DNA from 3 places in the Clostridium budayi genome. Region 3 is predicted to be linked to each of the others. Evidence: riboswitches for the same ligand, from Rfam matches in the RefSeq annotation. Region 3 holds a riboswitch; each other region holds the start of a gene.
The links. A riboswitch is a leader RNA that binds a small molecule or an ion and turns the genes downstream of it on or off. The one in region 3 is predicted to bind S-adenosylmethionine.
Positions count from the first base shown of each region.

Region 1: linked by a shared signal. The riboswitch ahead of metF (methylenetetrahydrofolate reductase [NAD(P)H]) and the one ahead of ACZ5TJ_RS13630 (Na+/H+ antiporter NhaC family protein) in region 3 are both predicted to bind S-adenosylmethionine.
Region 2: linked by a shared signal. The riboswitch ahead of metK (methionine adenosyltransferase) and the one ahead of ACZ5TJ_RS13630 (Na+/H+ antiporter NhaC family protein) in region 3 are both predicted to bind S-adenosylmethionine.

Region 1 covers NZ_AP042456.1:2,331,609-2,337,383, reverse strand. Annotated here, with positions in the region: gene ACZ5TJ_RS11210 (V-type ATP synthase subunit B) at 1-1,098, shown strand, start outside; gene ACZ5TJ_RS11205 (V-type ATP synthase subunit D) at 1,102-1,743, shown strand; gene ACZ5TJ_RS11200 (MraY family glycosyltransferase) at 1,894-2,847, shown strand; gene ACZ5TJ_RS11195 (GNAT family N-acetyltransferase) at 2,959-3,498, shown strand; SAM riboswitch class I at 3,553-3,638, shown strand; gene metF (methylenetetrahydrofolate reductase [NAD(P)H]) at 3,706-4,593, shown strand; gene ACZ5TJ_RS11185 (S-ribosylhomocysteine lyase) at 4,590-5,048, shown strand; gene ACZ5TJ_RS11180 (methionine synthase) at 5,035-5,736, shown strand; gene ACZ5TJ_RS11175 (homocysteine S-methyltransferase family protein) at 5,714-5,775, shown strand, end outside.
Region 2 covers NZ_AP042456.1:2,632,215-2,637,989, forward strand. Annotated here, with positions in the region: gene ACZ5TJ_RS12635 (DeoR/GlpR family DNA-binding transcription regulator) at 1-142, opposite strand, end outside; gene ACZ5TJ_RS12640 (LemA family protein) at 429-998, shown strand; gene ACZ5TJ_RS12645 (TPM domain-containing protein) at 995-1,816, shown strand; gene metK (methionine adenosyltransferase) at 1,851-3,026, opposite strand; SAM riboswitch class I at 3,103-3,214, opposite strand; tRNA gene ACZ5TJ_RS12655 (tRNA-Tyr) at 3,516-3,601, opposite strand; tRNA gene ACZ5TJ_RS12660 (tRNA-Thr) at 3,607-3,682, opposite strand; tRNA gene ACZ5TJ_RS12665 (tRNA-Val) at 3,718-3,793, opposite strand; tRNA gene ACZ5TJ_RS12670 (tRNA-Tyr) at 3,799-3,884, opposite strand; tRNA gene ACZ5TJ_RS12675 (tRNA-Thr) at 3,890-3,965, opposite strand; tRNA gene ACZ5TJ_RS12680 (tRNA-Val) at 3,989-4,064, opposite strand; tRNA gene ACZ5TJ_RS12685 (tRNA-Tyr) at 4,071-4,156, opposite strand; gene ACZ5TJ_RS12690 (hypothetical protein) at 4,329-4,934, opposite strand; gene yyaC (spore protease YyaC) at 5,039-5,587, shown strand; gene mreB (rod shape-determining protein MreB) at 5,625-5,775, opposite strand, start outside.
Region 3 covers NZ_AP042456.1:2,814,159-2,819,933, reverse strand. Annotated here, with positions in the region: gene ACZ5TJ_RS13640 (hypothetical protein) at 62-736, shown strand; gene ACZ5TJ_RS13635 (5'-methylthioadenosine/adenosylhomocysteine nucleosidase) at 965-1,756, shown strand; SAM riboswitch class I at 1,884-2,051, shown strand; gene ACZ5TJ_RS13630 (Na+/H+ antiporter NhaC family protein) at 2,129-3,424, shown strand; gene ispF (2-C-methyl-D-erythritol 2,4-cyclodiphosphate synthase) at 3,473-3,943, opposite strand; gene ACZ5TJ_RS13620 (anti-sigma factor domain-containing protein) at 4,240-5,253, shown strand; gene rluF (23S rRNA pseudouridine(2604) synthase RluF) at 5,285-5,775, shown strand, end outside.

The sequences.
Region 1 (5,775 bases), 480 kb from region 3:
AGACCAACAGATAATGGTCCAAAGATAATACCAGAAAAAAGACTTGATATAAATGGAGAAGCTATAAATCCAGTTGCTAGAGATTATCCATCAGAATTCATTCAAACAGGAATATCAGCAATCGATGGACTTAACACTCTAGTTAGAGGACAAAAGCTTCCAGTTTTCTCAGCATCAGGACTTCCACATGCTGAACTTGCAGCACAAATTGCAAGACAAGCGAAAGTTTTAAATTCAGATTCAAAATTCGCAGTTGTATTTGCAGCTATCGGTATAACATTCGAAGAAGCTCAATTCTTCGTTGATGAGTTCAAATCAACTGGTGCTATAGATAGATCAGTTCTATTTATGAATTTAGCATCTGACCCAGCTATCGAAAGAATAGCTACTCCAAGAATGGCATTAACTACTGCTGAATACTTAGCATATGAAAAAGGAATGCACGTTCTAGTTATAATGACAGATATAACAAACTATGCAGAAGCTCTAAGAGAAGTTTCAGCAGCTAGAAAAGAAGTTCCAGGTAGAAGAGGATATCCAGGATACCTATACACTGACCTTTCAACATTATATGAAAGAGCAGGAAGACTTAGAGGTAAAGAAGGATCAATTACTCAAATTCCAATACTTACAATGCCTGAAGAAGATAAGACACATCCAATTCCAGACTTAACTGGATATATAACAGAAGGACAAATAATACTTTCAAGAGAACTTTATAAAAAAGGTATTATGCCTCCAATAGATGTTTTACCATCACTTTCAAGACTTAAAGATAAAGGTATTGGTAAAGGAAAGACTAGAGAAGACCATGCGGATACTATGAACCAATTATTCTCAGCATATGCTCAAGGTAAGCAAGCAAAAGAATTATCAGCTATCTTAGGAGAATCAGCTCTTTCAGATACAGATAAAGCATTTGCTAAATTTGCAGAAGCGTTCGAAAATGAATATGTTTCACAAGGCTTTACTGCAAATAGAACAATTGAAGAAACTCTTAACTTAGGATGGAAGCTACTTAAATTACTTCCAAGAACTGAACTTAAGAGAATCAGAGATGAATATCTTGAAAAATATATGCCAAGAGAGGAAGAATAAGCTATGGCTAGATTAAATGTGAATCCTACTAGAATGGAACTCACAAAGCTGAAAAAGAGATTAACAACAGCTACTAGAGGTCATAAGCTTTTAAAAGATAAGCAAGATGAGTTAATGAGACAATTCATTAACCTAGTAAAATATAATAACTCATTAAGAAAAGATGTTGAGAATGAACTTCAAGGATCTTTAAAAGATTTCGTTATGGCAAGAGCTGTAATGAGTTCAGAGTTTTTAGAAGAAGCTATAGCTTATCCAAAAGAAAGCATCTCAGTAGAAGTTGGAAACAAGAACATAATGAGTGTTAATGTTCCAGTTATGAACTTTAAAAGACAGCTTGAAGGAGATGAAGGTAGTATCTTCCCATATGGATTTGCAAATACATCATCAGAATTAGATGGTGCAATAACAAAGCTTTATGGAATATTACCAAAGCTTTTAGAATTAGCTGAAGTAGAAAAATCATGTCAACTTATGGCAGATGAAATAGAAAAAACTAGAAGAAGAGTTAATGCTCTTGAATATATGACTATTCCTCAATTACAAGAAACTATCAAGTATATAAGAATGAAACTTGATGAAAATGAAAGAAGTGCTTTAACAAGACTTATGAAAGTTAAGAGCATGATAGAACAAAGAGGTTAGTTAGTTTAAAAAGTGTACCTTGGTAGAATACTTAAGGTACACTTTTTTTTTATAAAGCTTAAAAGAAAATTAAATTTAATTTATTAGAATTGATAATGTAATAGTTTAATAGTATAATTTTTAATAGGTTATAGTGTAGGAGAAGGAAAGATGAATTATTTTATAGAGTTTATAATTTCGTTTGTAGTCGTTACGATTCTTACGCCAATACTTATGAAATTATCACATAAGATAGGTTTTACAGATAAACCTACAAAGAGGAAAAAACATAAGAACATAACTCCATTATCTGGAGGGCTTGGAATGTTTATAGGATTTTTCACTATTTTATACTTTACAAATGGTGGATTTGATAATGAAATGTTTTGGGTATTTGTAGCATCGATTTTAATAGTATGTATAGGTCTTGTAGATGATTATTATAAATCAAAGGGAAAAGAATTCCCTATAATGCCAAGATTAATAATACAGATATTAGCAGCTATTATAGTTTTTAAAGCAGGGGTTTCCTTTAATGGGTTTACTAACATTTTTACAGGACAGTATATTGAGTTAAATGATTTTTTAAAGTTTGTTCTTAGTGTAACTTGGATATTTGGGGTTACAACTGTTATAAATTGGTCAGACGGAATGGATGGTTTAGCTGGAAGTATATCTCTTGTATCGTCAGGTACATTTTTTATTGCCGCAATTATATTAGGCCAAAGCTACTCAGCAACAGTTTCAATAATACTTGCTGGAGTTATTGGTGGATTTTTAGTTTATAATAAATATCCAGCTAGAGTATTCATGGGTGACTCAGGTGCAAACTTTTTAGGATTTATACTTAGTATAATCGCTTTAGATGGCGCATTTAAACAAGCAACTGTATTAAGTTTAGTAGCACCAGTATTAGCAATTGCTGTTCCTATATTTGATAATATCTTTGTTATACTAAAAAGATTTAATGAAGGAAAGCCAGTATATCAAGCTGATAGAAGTCAAATGCATTTTAGACTAGAGGAAAAGGGTCTTACTAAGCCACAAATTGTACATTTAATAGTTGGAATTAGTATCCTATGTGCATGTGCATCAATTTTATTAGTATTTTATAATCACCCGTAAAAGGGTCATAACATAAAAGAGTAAGCATTAGCTTACTCTTTTTTTATATTTTAATTGACTTATGATGCCTTAATTGGTAATATATAAAAAATAAATGAAGGGGGAATATTTATGTATAAAGGGAAAAAGGTATTACTTAGGTGTCATTGTGAGGAAGATATAGAAAAACTTTATGAGTTTATAAATGATTATGAAGTAAAAAAATTTCTAGATCTTGAAACAGTACTTCCATTAACAAAGTGGCAAGAAGAGGAATGGGTAAAAAGAAAAAGAGCTAATGATCAAACTTATGACTTTGCAATAGAAGATTTAGAAAGTGGAAATATAATCGGTGGATGTAGTATAAATGAGACTAGTATAAAAAATAGAAATTGTACAGTTGGAATTATGATTGGAGATAAAAATTATTGGGGAAAAGGCTATGGCTATGATGCATTAAAAACACTTATAGATTTTATTTTTAATGAATGTAATATGGAGAAAGTAAAGCTTAGTGTATATGAGTTTAACAGTAGAGCAATAGCTTGTTATAAAAAATTAGGATTTAAGGAAGAAGGAAGGTTAAAAAAGGAATTATATAGAGAAGGAAAGTACGCAGATGTAATATTAATGGCTGTATTTAAAGATGAATATTTTAATAATACAAAATAGAATATATTTACAAATAAAAGTGTTTAGTATATAATAAAATACAACAATTGGAAAAACTTATCAAGAGTGGCGGAGGGACTGGCCCTATGAAGCCCAGCAACCTATATAAAAATGTGGTGCTAATTCCAGATAGATAAGGATATAAATTTAAGATTACAGGTCTTAGGTATTATCCTAGGACCTTTTTTATTAATAAGGGGGCTTTTTATGAATATTAGAAAACTTTTTGATAGTAAAAGATTAATTTTATCTTTTGAGGTATTTCCACCTAAAAATACTTCACCTGTTAAAACAATTTATAAAGCTTTAAATGAGCTTAGCACTTTAAAACCAGATTTTATTAGTGTAACCTATGGGGCAGGTGGAAGCCTTATAAATAATAAGACTTCTGAAATTTCATCATTAATAAAAAACGTATACAACATAGAAGCGCTAGCACATTTAACATGTATATCTTCTAAGAAAGAAAATATAGATTATATTATGGAGAGATTAGAACTTGAAGGAATAACAAACATTCTTGCATTAAGAGGAGACAATAATGACAATGGAGCCGGTGAATATAAGTATGCAACAGATCTTATAAAATACGTAAATGAAAAAGAAAAGTTTAATATAATATCAGCATGTTATCCAGAAGGGCATATAGAAAATAAAGGTATTGAAGCTGAAATAATGAATATGAAAAGGAAAATTGAATCTGGAACATCGAGTTTTATATCTCAGTTATTTTTTGATAATAATATATACTATGATTTTTTAGATAAGGCAAAAGGTAGCGGTATTAATGTACCAATTCAAGCTGGAATTATGCCTGTTGTAAATAAGAAGCAAATAGATAGAATTACATCACTTTGTGGTGCAACTATACCATTAAAATTTAAAAAGATAATGGATAAGTATGAGTATGATAGTGAAGCTTTAAGAGAGGCTGGTATTGCTTATGCAATAGAACAAATAATAGATTTAGCATCTAGTGGGGTGGATGGAATTCATTTATACACAATGAATAACCCATATGTTGCAAGAAGGATTAAAGAAAATATAGAAGTAATAGTTAAATCAATAAATAATAAGGGGGAAACAATAGCATGAAAAAAGTTGAAAGTTTTGAATTAGATCATAGAAAAGTCAAAGCACCATATATAAGGAAATGTGGAAATCTTAAAGGTAATTTAGGAGATTCTATAAGTAAATTTGATATAAGATTTCTACAACCTAATAAAGAAGCGTTTGGAACAGCAGCTATGCATGCCTTAGAGCATCTTTTAGCTTATAATATAAGAGATTTCCTAGATGGAGTTATAGATATATCTCCAATGGGATGCAGAACAGGTTTTTATATGATTATTTGGGGAGATAGGGACCCTGCAGAAGTTAAAAGTGCAGTAGAAAAAGTTTTAGAGATTGTATTAAAGGCAACAGAAGTTCCAGCAAATAATGAAATTCAATGTGGTAATTATAAGGATCTTTCCCTTTTTGGAGCAAAGGAATATGCAAAAGAAATATTAGAGAAAGGTTTTTCATTAAATATTTATGGAGAAGACTAATATAGAAATAAATATTGATGAAAATGAAGTTTTTCGCTATTTAGGTTATAAAGGCCAAAAAATAGAAGAAGAACTTCTTCTAAAAATACAAGACACAATAGAAGAGGGAAAAAAGTTATTTGCACCAAAAATTATATATAAAGAATATCCTATAAATATTTTAGAAAATGGAGTAGAGGTTATTGGAACAACATTAGTTCTTGAAGGAAATGATATAAAAAAACTATTAATAGACTCAAATAGATGTATATTAATGGTTGCAACTATTGGAAATTATATTGAAAAGAAGATAAGATTATATGAGAGAATAGATCTTACAAGAGGTATGATATTAGATTCAGTTTCAACTACAGCAGTTGAAGATTTATGTGATAAAGTATGTGATTTTATAGAAAAAGATATTATAGAAAATTTTGAAGAGTTAACTTTTAGATATAGTCCAGGTTATGGGGATTTAAGCCTAAATATTCAGAAAAACTTTATTGAAGTTTTAGATGCCACAAGAAAAATTGGCGTTAATGTTTCAGAGCATATGCTATTATTTCCTAGGAAATCTGTTACGGCAATAGTTGGAATAAGAAAAAAACTAGGGAAAAAAATAAAAAAGAGTTGTATTAATTGTAAAAATTACGATAATTGCTTATATAGAAAAGAGGAGAATAGTTGTGGATGTAAGGGAGTGTATTAAAAATAATATATTAGTATTTGATGGAGCTATGGGAACTAT
Region 2 (5,775 bases), 180 kb from region 3:
TCTTTTCTTTATCTAAGTGATTTAAATCTCTTCTTATTGTTGATTCAGAAGTATTTAATTTTTCTACAAGTTCATTAACTGTTACCGTATTTTTTTCTTCTAATAATTTTAAAATAACTTCAAACCTTTCTTCTGATAACATTTACATCACCTCTTTGTCTATATAATATATCTTTTTTCATTCAAAGTCAATCATTTTCATTCAAAAACATTCAAAAATAATCAAAATTAATCTTAGACACTTTTTATTCTAAAACGACTTATTATTTAGCTCCTCAAGAAATAAATGTAAAATATGTTATAATAAGTATAATAGTAATAGAAGCTATTACTTAGGGGGTGTTATATGAAATAAAATCAAAAGAACTATATTTTATTAAAATGTTGCATATACTTTAAATATCATATATAGAAAGGATAATGATTTTATGAATAAGAAATTTAGATTACCTTTAATAATTTTAGCTATAATTGTAATTATTGCTCTACCTATTATTAGTAGCTATAATAATTTAGTTTCACTAGAACAAACAGTAAATACTGCTGAAGCTAATATAGATACTCAACTTCAAAGAAGATCTGATTTAATACCTAACTTAGTTAATACTGTAAAAGGATATGCAAGTCAGGAAAAAGAGATATTTACTAATATAGCTGATGCAAGAAGTAAATTAGCTGGTGCTTCAAATGTTACTGATCGTGCTAATGCAGATAATGATTTATCTAATGCTTTATCAAGGTTATTAGTTGTTGTTGAAAGATATCCTGATTTAAAATCTAATCAAAATTTTAGAGATTTAACTGTTCAATTAGAAGGAACCGAGAATAGAATTGCAGTGGCTAGACAAGATTATAATGCTGCTGTAACTAAATATAATACTAAGAGAAGAAAATTCCCAACTTCAATTATATCCTCTTTATTTGGATTCGATGAAAAACCACTTTATAAAGCTAGTGAAGGCGCAAAAGAAGTTCCTTCAGTAGATTTCAGTAAATAAAAATGTTTAAAAAGTCTAATTTTTTTAAAATAGCTTTAACTTCTCTTTTTCTTATATTTTTAGTTTTTTCTTTTCCTGCGAATGCTTCAACAAACTATCCTGATCCACTACCTTCTAAATATTTAAATGATTATACAGGTAGTATTGATTCAGAGAGTACTAAATCGATTGTTTCTATTGGTAAGGAACTAGAAGATAAAACAGGTGCTCAAGCTGTTGTAGTTGTAATTAATTCAACTAACGGTGCACCAATTGAAGATTATGCTATTAATCTTTTTAGAGGCTGGGGTATTGGTCAAAAAGATAAAAATAATGGCTTATTAATTCTTTTAGCTTTAAATGATAAAAAGTGGCGTGTTGAAGTTGGCTATGGATTAGAGGGTGCACTTCCTGATGCACTTACTAATAGAGTTATGGAGTCTATTGCAAAACCTAACTTTAAAAATAATGATTTTGGAAAAGGTCTTTCAGAAAGCTATAGTGCTTTTTCTGATACTATAGCTAAAGAATACGGTGTTACTTTAACTAAATCTTTAAATGTAGAAATTCCATCTAAGGATAAATCTTCTTATAGTTATACATTTATATTTATAGTATTAGTAATTTTATTTCTATACGATTTAATATTTAATAATGGAAGAATTTTCTCAACTATTTTAACATTTATCTTTTTAAACGGAGGAAGAAACCATAGAGGCGGAGGCCCTTCTGGAGGTGGAGGCTTCGGTGGATTTGGCGGAGGCTCTTCTGGTGGTGGAGGCTTCGGCGGTTTCGGCGGAGGTTCTTCCGGCGGTGGAGGTTCTTCTGGAGGATGGTAAAAAAAGGTGCTCTATTTAAGAGCACCTTTTATAATTACATGTATTTTTTGATTTCTTCTACTTTATCTAAGTTTTCCCATGGTAATTCAGCATCTGTTCTTCCGAAATGTCCATAAGCTGCTGTTTGTTTGTATATAGGTCTTCTAAGATCTAAGTCTCTTATTATAGCACCTGGTCTTAAATCGAATACCTTTTGTACTATTTCAACTATTTCTTCTTCTGATTTCTTTCCTGTTCCAAATGTATCTACTTGGATTGAAACTGGCTTTGCAACACCTATAGCATAAGCTAATTGTATTTCTAACTTATCAGCTATTCCTGCTGCAACTAAGTTCTTAGCAACCCATCTTGCTGCGTATGCTGCTGATCTATCAACCTTTGTTGGGTCTTTTCCTGAGAATGCTCCACCACCGTGTCTTCCCATTCCGCCGTAAGTATCAACGATGATCTTTCTTCCTGTTAATCCACTATCTCCTTGTGGTCCACCAACAACGAATCTTCCTGTTGGGTTTATGTAATACTTAGTATTTTCATCTAATAATTCAGCAGGTATTACATAATCAATAACATGTTTTCTTAAATCTGCTTGTATTTGTTCTAAAGTTACTTCTTCATCGTGTTGAGTTGAAATAACTATTGCATCTATTCTCTTTGGCTTGTCGTGTTCGTATTCAACTGTAACTTGAGTTTTTCCGTCTGGTCTTAAGTATTTTAAAGTACCATTCTTTCTTACTTCTGTAAGTCTTCTTGATAATCTGTGAGCCATTGCAATTGGAGCTGGCATAAATTCTTCTGTTTCATTTGTAGCGTATCCGAACATCATTCCTTGGTCTCCAGCACCTACTGCTTCAACATCATCTTTTTCACCTTGTCTTGATTCAAGAGCCTCGTCAACTCCCATAGCTATATCTGATGATTGTTCATCGATAGTTGTCATTACTGCACAAGTATCACAGTCAAATCCGTATTTAGCTCTATCATATCCGATTTCTCTTATTGTTTCTCTAACAACTTTTGGAATATCAACATAACAGTTAGTTGAGATTTCTCCCATAACCATTACCATACCTGTTGTTGTGCAAGTTTCACAAGCAACTCTAGCATGTGGATCCTTTTCTAAAATAGCATCTAATACTGAATCTGAGATTTGGTCACAGATTTTATCTGGATGTCCTTCAGTAACTGATTCTGATGTAAATAATCTTCTCATTCTTCTTCTCCTTATAATATATATTTTTTTAAATAAAAAAAACTCTTCGATAAGAAGAGAACTAGTTTCCTAATCTTTCTTATCTTGTAGATTACTCTACAGGAATTAGCACCACACTTTAATAATTAAATTATTTGTAGGTTGCTGGGTTTCAAAGGGCCATTTCCCTCCACCTCTCTTGATAAGAGTTATGTATTTATTTTTAAGTGAATTTCTTTGAAAATTGTAACACATAGAATTTAGCTAGTCAATACATTTTATTCATGTAAAATTCTTCTATATTTTATAAGTTCACAATTTTTTTCTCTCTATTTTTATTTAAATTTACCTATTAATTGCTATATTATTAGCTTTACCTATATAGTGTTTTTTTATAACATAATATTTTGTAAATATATAACTTAATATTTTATTGTTAATATTCACCACTTATTAAAATACTAAATATTTAGATAAATAAAAAAACATCAAGAATATTCTTGATGTTAATGGTGGTGGAGGAAGGATTCGAACCTTCGAAGTCAACTGACAACAGATTTACAGTCTGCCCCCTTTGGCCACTCGGGAACTCCACCTAAATTGGAGCTGATGATCGGACTTGAACCGATAACCTGCTGATTACAAGTCAGCTGCTCTGCCAATTGAGCCACATCAGCATATAAAGTTTTAATTATAAAATTCAAAAATGATATGGTGGGCACAACAGGGATCGAACCTGTGACCCCCTGCTTGTAAGGCAGGTGCTCTCCCAGCTGAGCTATGCGCCCATAAATGGTGGTGGAGGAAGGATTCGAACCTTCGAAGTCGACTGACAACAGATTTACAGTCTGCCCCCTTTGGCCACTCGGGAACTCCACCTAGTTTGGAGCTGATGATCGGACTTGAACCGATAACCTGCTGATTACAAGTCAGCTGCTCTGCCAATTGAGCCACATCAGCAATATATCATTTTTAAAATTTTATGGTGGGCACAACAGGGATCGAACCTGTGACCCCCTGCTTGTAAGGCAGGTGCTCTCCCAGCTGAGCTATGCGCCCATAAAATGGTGGTGGAGGAAGGATTCGAACCTTCGAAGTCAACTGACAACAGATTTACAGTCTGCCCCCTTTGGCCACTCGGGAACTCCACCAAAACTTTATTTTTTCTTGTCTGTTAGGCGTTTGCCCAACCGACAATAGTTAGTATATAGTCTCCTACCCTATATTTCAAATGACAAAACAGGTCAAATATGGAGATTATATTTTATATTCTACCTATATCTCTAAAATACTCCTATTTTTATCAATAAACATATTTTTATATTAGTTCATGCCTTCTAATAACTTTATATTTATATAAGGTGATAATATCTCCTTAATTTCTTTATAGTCTTCATCCGTAAGTCTACGTTTAATTATATTAAATGCCTCTGCTACTCCTTCTTTTCCATTCTTTTTTTCTAAACTTTCTTTTATTCTTTCAACATCAACTGCAGACATTTTGTTTGCTACTGATAATAATTTTGTCTTATCTTTAAATGATAATCTATCAAGTATCTCTTCTTTTTTTACTATAAATAAAGCTGCATTACTTTGAACTGCTTTGTTATCTTCCTTATTACTTGTATCTTTTTTTTGTGATTCTATATTTTTCTCTTCTTCATTTAATATTTTATTGCTACTTTCATCTTCTGAATTTAAACTTTGTGATGAATCATAATTATTCTCTTTATCTTCTTTATCCTCTTTAATATTTTCTTTATCATTAACTTTATCAGTAGTTTCTTTTTTATTATTTTTATTCTCATCTAAAACTATATTTTTATCTGCATTATTTCCTACATAACTATCTGGCTCCCAAATTACTATAAAATAAAATGATAATGATAATAAAATAGCTAAACAGCTAGTAATTACTATTTTTTTCATTAGCTCACCTCCTATATAAAAATACTTTCCACCATAAAAGATTTTTATTCAAGAAATTCTATTTATATATAAGTAGTCATATATATAACCATGGAGGTGCTTATATGGAAATAAAAATTCATCACACATCCCCTTTAGCATATTATGATATATCTCAATCCATTAAAAATTGCTTTTCTAAAGATACTATAATCGTATGTATTGGTACAGATAAATGTATTGGTGATTGTTTAGGGCCATTAGTTGGAAGTATTTTAAAAGATAGTCTATTTCCTATACCTGTATATGGTTCAATTGATGCACCTATTCATGCTCTTAATATAGATAACAAATTAAGTGAAATAACAAAAGCTCATCCAAATGCATACATAATAGGGATTGATGCTTGTCTTGGAGCTGAATCTTCTATAGGTGAAATTCATATTAGAAATTTTGCAATTCGTCCTGGAAAAGGTGTCGGTAAGTCACTTCCAGACGTAGGAAGTAAATCTATTGTAGGAATAATAGATTCAAATGAAAATCCAGAGTTATTTTATACTCGCTCTATAAGACTTTCTTTAGTATTATCTATGGCAAAAGTTATTGCAAAGGGGATAATTCATGGATATTATGAGTATAAAAACTCTAATAAACTGCCTCTTAAATCAGATTAAACCCATAGCATTAATGCTATGGGTTTAATTTAGTTAATTATTCAATTAATATTACTTCTCTACTATTAATATCTTTATCTAACTTATCAATATATCCTAAAACAGAGCCTGTACCTTCAGCAACTGCTTCAACAGAATTTTCTGCTATATTTACTGTAACTCCAGTTTCAGCTTCTATAAGTTTATCT
Region 3 (5,775 bases):
TAAAATGGTATAATATACTATATAGATATTATATTAAAATCTATATAGAAAGGTGATATTTATGAGAGAGAATTACAATTCATTTGACTATTGGGCACAAAATGTAAATGAGCACAGAGCTATAAGAGCTCACATATTTATGGGAAAACTACCAACTAAAAATTCTGTCTACATTCATACATTGATGTTTTCAAATAAGAATGGAATAGAGAATATATACGCAAGTTTTCCAAATGGAAGAGCATTACTTGGGTATTTACAACATGCATTTTTACAAAAAGTTTTCTATAATTGGGTCAATGGAACTAAAAAATTAATAATGAAAATTCCACCTATTCCAGTAACAGATTTAATTTCAGATTTTCAAGCAAAGGGTAAAATAACAAACGAAGAGTTTCAGTGTATGACAGAGCAGTATAATTTATTAAAAAATCTATGGGATAAATCTGACGAAGAAATAATAAAGGGTATAATTAAATTCTCAAAAGAATTTAATAGGGCATGGCTTGGTGATGATACAGAATTCTTATATTTAAAAATATTTAAAACTCCAGATGAACTTGGAGAATTTATTGCAGAAACTGTTGAAGCAACTGATAAAGAAGAAGAGTTTAAAAAAGGTATAGGCCTTTCAGTTGACGACTTCAAAGATTTATGTAAAAAAGTTTATACTGATAAAGAATGCTCAAATGTATTTAGAAATATACTTCTAAATAAACTTTCAGAGACACTTTAATTAATAATAGATTAATTATGAGACTTTCCTAAATATTTAGGAAAGTCTTTTTTATAACTATAATAATTATTTATATATAATATCTTATAAAAAGAAAAAGTATAACCTAAAATTTAAAAAATAAATAAAAAAGTAGTTGATATATTAAAAATAATGTGATATAAAAATGTATGAAAAACGAACTAAAAAAATAAAAACTTAAAAAATATTCGTGAATGGAGACGTAAGATGAAAAAGAAATCATTATTAGTTATGACATTATTATTAATTGTATCGCTATTTAGTTTTTTAGGATGTAGTAAGACGAACGATACTTCTAAAGAAAAAGTTTTAGGAGTTATAGGTGCAATGGAAGAAGAAGTAGCAATACTTAAAGGAAAAATGAAAATAGAAGATACCTTAAAGGAAGCTGGAATGGAATTCTATAAAGGTAATTTAGATGGAAAAGAAATAGTTTTAGTACGTTCAGGTGTTGGTAAAGTAAATATGGCAGCTTGCACTCAAATTTTAGTAGATAAATTTAATGTTTCAGCAGTTATAAACTCAGGGGTAGCTGGAACTATGGACCCAGAATTAAAGCAAGGAGATATAGTTATTTCAACAGATGCAGTTCAACATGATTTTGATACAACAGCTTGTGGCGACCCACTTGGTGAGATATCAAGACTTGGAATTACTTTCTTTAAGGCTGATAAAGGTATGATAGATACTTTAGAGAAGGCTTCAAAAAATGTTAATGGAATAACTGTTAAGGAAGGTCGTGTAGCATCAGGAGACCAATTTGTTGCAGGTGGAGAAGTTTCTAAAAGAATTAAAAAGAATTTTGGAAATGTTGGAGCTGTAGAAATGGAAGGAGCTTCAATGGCTCAAGTTGCTTATTTAAACAATATACCATTTGTAATAATTCGTTCAATATCAGATAAAGCAGATGGATCAGCAGATTTATCTTATGAGCAATTCTTACCTATTGCATCTAAAAATGCAAGCTCACTATTAGAAGAGTTTATAAAGCTATATTAATTAAACATAAAGAAAAGATGTATTAATTGTTTTTTCTTTTAATATAATTTAATATAGATTCCAAAATAAAATAATTGACACTTATAAATGAAATTGTTAAAATAGTAAATAATTAAAATTAAATAAAGTCTTATCAAGAGTGGTGGAGGGACTGGCCCTATGAAACCCGGCAACCTACTAAGTTAGTAATTAGGTTATGAATGTGTACTATCAATTAGTTTTGATGGTTATATTTTAATGCAAATTATTAATAGTGTGGTGCTAATTCCAGCAGTATTAAACTGATAGATAAGTAGTGGTTTATAGAGTATATAAAGCATCTGATTTCTATCAGAAGCTTTTTTTTATTACATAAAGTAGGAGGGAAATAAAATGAAAAAAGGAAATCCACTAGCATTATTACCATTGTTAGTATTTATAGTTGTATATTTAGGAATATCTATAATTGCAAAAGATTTTTATGCTGTTTCAGTAATAATACCGTTTTTAATTTCAGCTATTGTAGCTTTAATTATGAATAGAAAAATTAAGTTTGAGGAAAAATTACATATTTTTTGTAAGGGTGCTGGAAATCCAGATATAATTCTTATGATACTTATATTTGTTTTAGCTGGTGCTTTTGCACAAATTGCAAAAGCTATGGGAGCAGTTGATTCAACTGTTAATCTAGGACTTTCAGTGTTACCTGCCAGTATTTTAGTATCAGGAATATTTATAGTTGCATGTTTTATTGCATTATCAGTTGGAACATCAATGGGAACAATTGTAGCTCTTGTACCAATAGCTGTTGGAATATCAGACAAGACAGGAATTGCAATTGGAATAGTTGTTGGAGCAGTTGTAAGTGGGGCTATGTTTGGAGATAACTTATCTATAATTTCAGATACAACTATAGCAGCAACAAGAACACAAAAATGCGAAATGAGAGATAAGTTTAAGATGAATTTTAAAATAGTTCTTCCAGCTGCAATAATAACAGCTATACTATTTACAGTAATAACATCAGGGACAAGCTCTTATGCATTAGGAAATTATGATTATAGTTTAATAAAGATATTACCTTATGTTGGGGTTTTAGTGTTCGCTTTAATTGGAGTTAATGTTATATTTGTATTATCATCTGGAATAATACTTGCAGGAGTAATTGGAATAGCAACAAGTAGTTTTGATATTATAGGCTTATTTCAAAATATGGCCCAAGGAATTTCAGGAATGAGCGAACTTATAATAATTTCATTACTTATAGCAGGAACAATAAGCATTATAAAACATAATGGCGGAATTGATTTTATATTACACAAAGGACTTAAGAATTTTAAAACAAGAAGGGGAGCAGAACTTGGAATAGGAGCATTAGTAAGCTTAGTTGATATTTGTACTGCAAACAATACTATTGCGATTGTAACAGTTGGTCCTATAGCAAAAGATATATCAGATGAGTTTGATTTAGAACCAAAGAGAGTTGCTGGAATACTTGATATGTTCTCTTGTGCTTTCCAAGGTATAATACCATATGGTGCACAACTTATATCAGCAGCAGGACTTGCAGCTATATCACCATTTCAAATAATGAAATATTTATTCTATCCATATTTAATGGGTATATCAGCAGTTATAGCTATATTTGTTTACTGGAGCAGAAATAAGGAAAGAAATATAATAGAATAATAAAAATCCTCTAAGGGCTAATTACCTTAGAGGTTTTTATTTTAGAAATTAATCATTTAATAGACAAATAGCTTGTGAAGAAATTCCAAGTTTTTCACCAGTAAAGCCAAGACCTTCTTCTGTTGTAGCTTTTACATTGACTTTATTTACGTCTATTTCTAGAGCTTTTGCAATATTATTTCTCATCTCCATAATATGCGGAGCCATCTTTGGTTTTTCTGCGATGATTGTTGCATCTATATTACCAATTGTAAAGTTATTTTTATAAAGTAATTTACCGACTTCTTCTAGTAATTTTACACTAGATATACCTTTATATTTTGGATCCGTATCAGGGAAGTGTTTTCCTATATCACCTAAAGCTGAAGCTCCAAGTAATGAATCCATAATAGCATGTATAAGAACATCAGCGTCAGAATGTCCAAGAAGTCCAAGTTCATGTGGTATTTTGACACCACCAAGTATTAAATCTCTGTCTTTAACTAATCGATGCACATCATAACCTAATCCAATACGCATATACCTTCACCTCTTTAAAAAATCTTCCTTAATTTTAACATAAAAATTTACAGCAAAGAAGTAAGGCTTACTAACCTTTATGCGTTTATATTTAAAATCTACATAAATTACATTTGATTTCATTGAAATTACCATAAATTTATTAGTATTTAATATAATATATTAGAAAAGTATGTAATAAATGATTATTAATTTGTAATTTGATTTAAAAAAATTAGGGATTTAGGTATAATTAAAGAGAATGATAGAGAGTGATTTTATGGAATTATATAACTTTTTATAAGGGGGATTAAAAAATGGAGATCTTTAACAGAAATAAATATAGATTTTCAAATTTACCTAGTTTATTTGAAATAACTGAAGAAGCAAATAAAATTAGGGGAGAGCAAATATCGTTAATGATAAAAGAATTATATTTATATAAAGTAATTCTTAAAGATTTATTTATTATAGAACCAAATCCTAAGGATATGGATTTAATTTTAAATATAGCATTTTATATAATAGAAGAGCCAGAACTTATAGAATATTTTCAAGAAAAAAGAAGAATACCTATAAATATACTTTCAAAACATACTAAACAATCAAAAATATTTATTGAAAAGTACAGTGATTATATAATTACTTATGCAGTTATATTCTCAAATCCTAATTATAAACTTATTCAAGATTATATGAAAATAGATGAAATAGAAGATACGGAAAATGATGAGAAAAAAGAGGAACAAAACATAATTCCTTTTAATCAAGGAGAAGATAAAGGGGTAAGAGGAATTGTACTTAAGAAGATGAAAAATTCGTTATTTATATTGACTAGTATGGGAGAGTTTAAAAAGGTAAAGTCAGATGAAGAATGTATAGTAGGGGAAGAAGTTAGTGGAACTATAAAAAAGGGATTTAAAGAATATAAAATACAAATAGGCATTGCTATAGTAATACTTGTTGCTATTTTGGGTGGCTTTTATTTTAAATATACAAGTATAGATAGAACAATACTAATAAATACAACATCTCAAATTAAGCTTCATGTAAATTCTTTTGGAAAAGTCGTTGATGCATATTCAGGTACTACAAAAGGTCAAGAAATGTTAAATAAGATAGATACAAAAAATGCGAAATTAGATAGTGCCATGAAAAATATATTAGAATATGCAAAGAATAATAATATGATTCCAGATAGTTCTATATTGGTTACTGTAACAGGTGATCCTATAAAATATGGAACTTTAGAAGAAACTAGCGAGTTTGTACATGATAATGATATTAAGTTAAGAATAAATAATGCTGGAAATGAACAAAAATTATTTTGAAATTCGAAAAAATAGAAAAAGGAAGATATAGATGAAAAAAAGCTATAAAGGATATAGTAAGAAGAAAAACAATAAAAATAAACAAAAAGAAATAAATAATATAATAGTTCATAATGATAGAAGTGATGAAATTCGTCTAAACAAATATATAAGTGAAACAGGAATATGTTCAAGAAGAGAAGCTGATAAGCTAATAGAACAAGGAAAAGTAACAATAGATGGAAAGATAGCTACTATGGGAACTAAAGTTTCTAAAGGGCAAGTAGTTAAAGTAAATGGAAGAAAAATATCTAAAGAAGAGGAGCTTGTATATATAGTTTTAAATAAACCTGTTGGAATTACTTGTACTACTGAGAAAAAAGTTAAAGGGAATATAGTTGATTTCGTTAATCATAAAAAGAGGATTTTCCCAATAGGGAGATTAGATAAAGATTCTCAAGGTTTAATACTTTTAACTAATGATGGCGATATAGTAAACAAAATACTTAGAGCTGGAAATAACCATGATAAAGAATATATTGT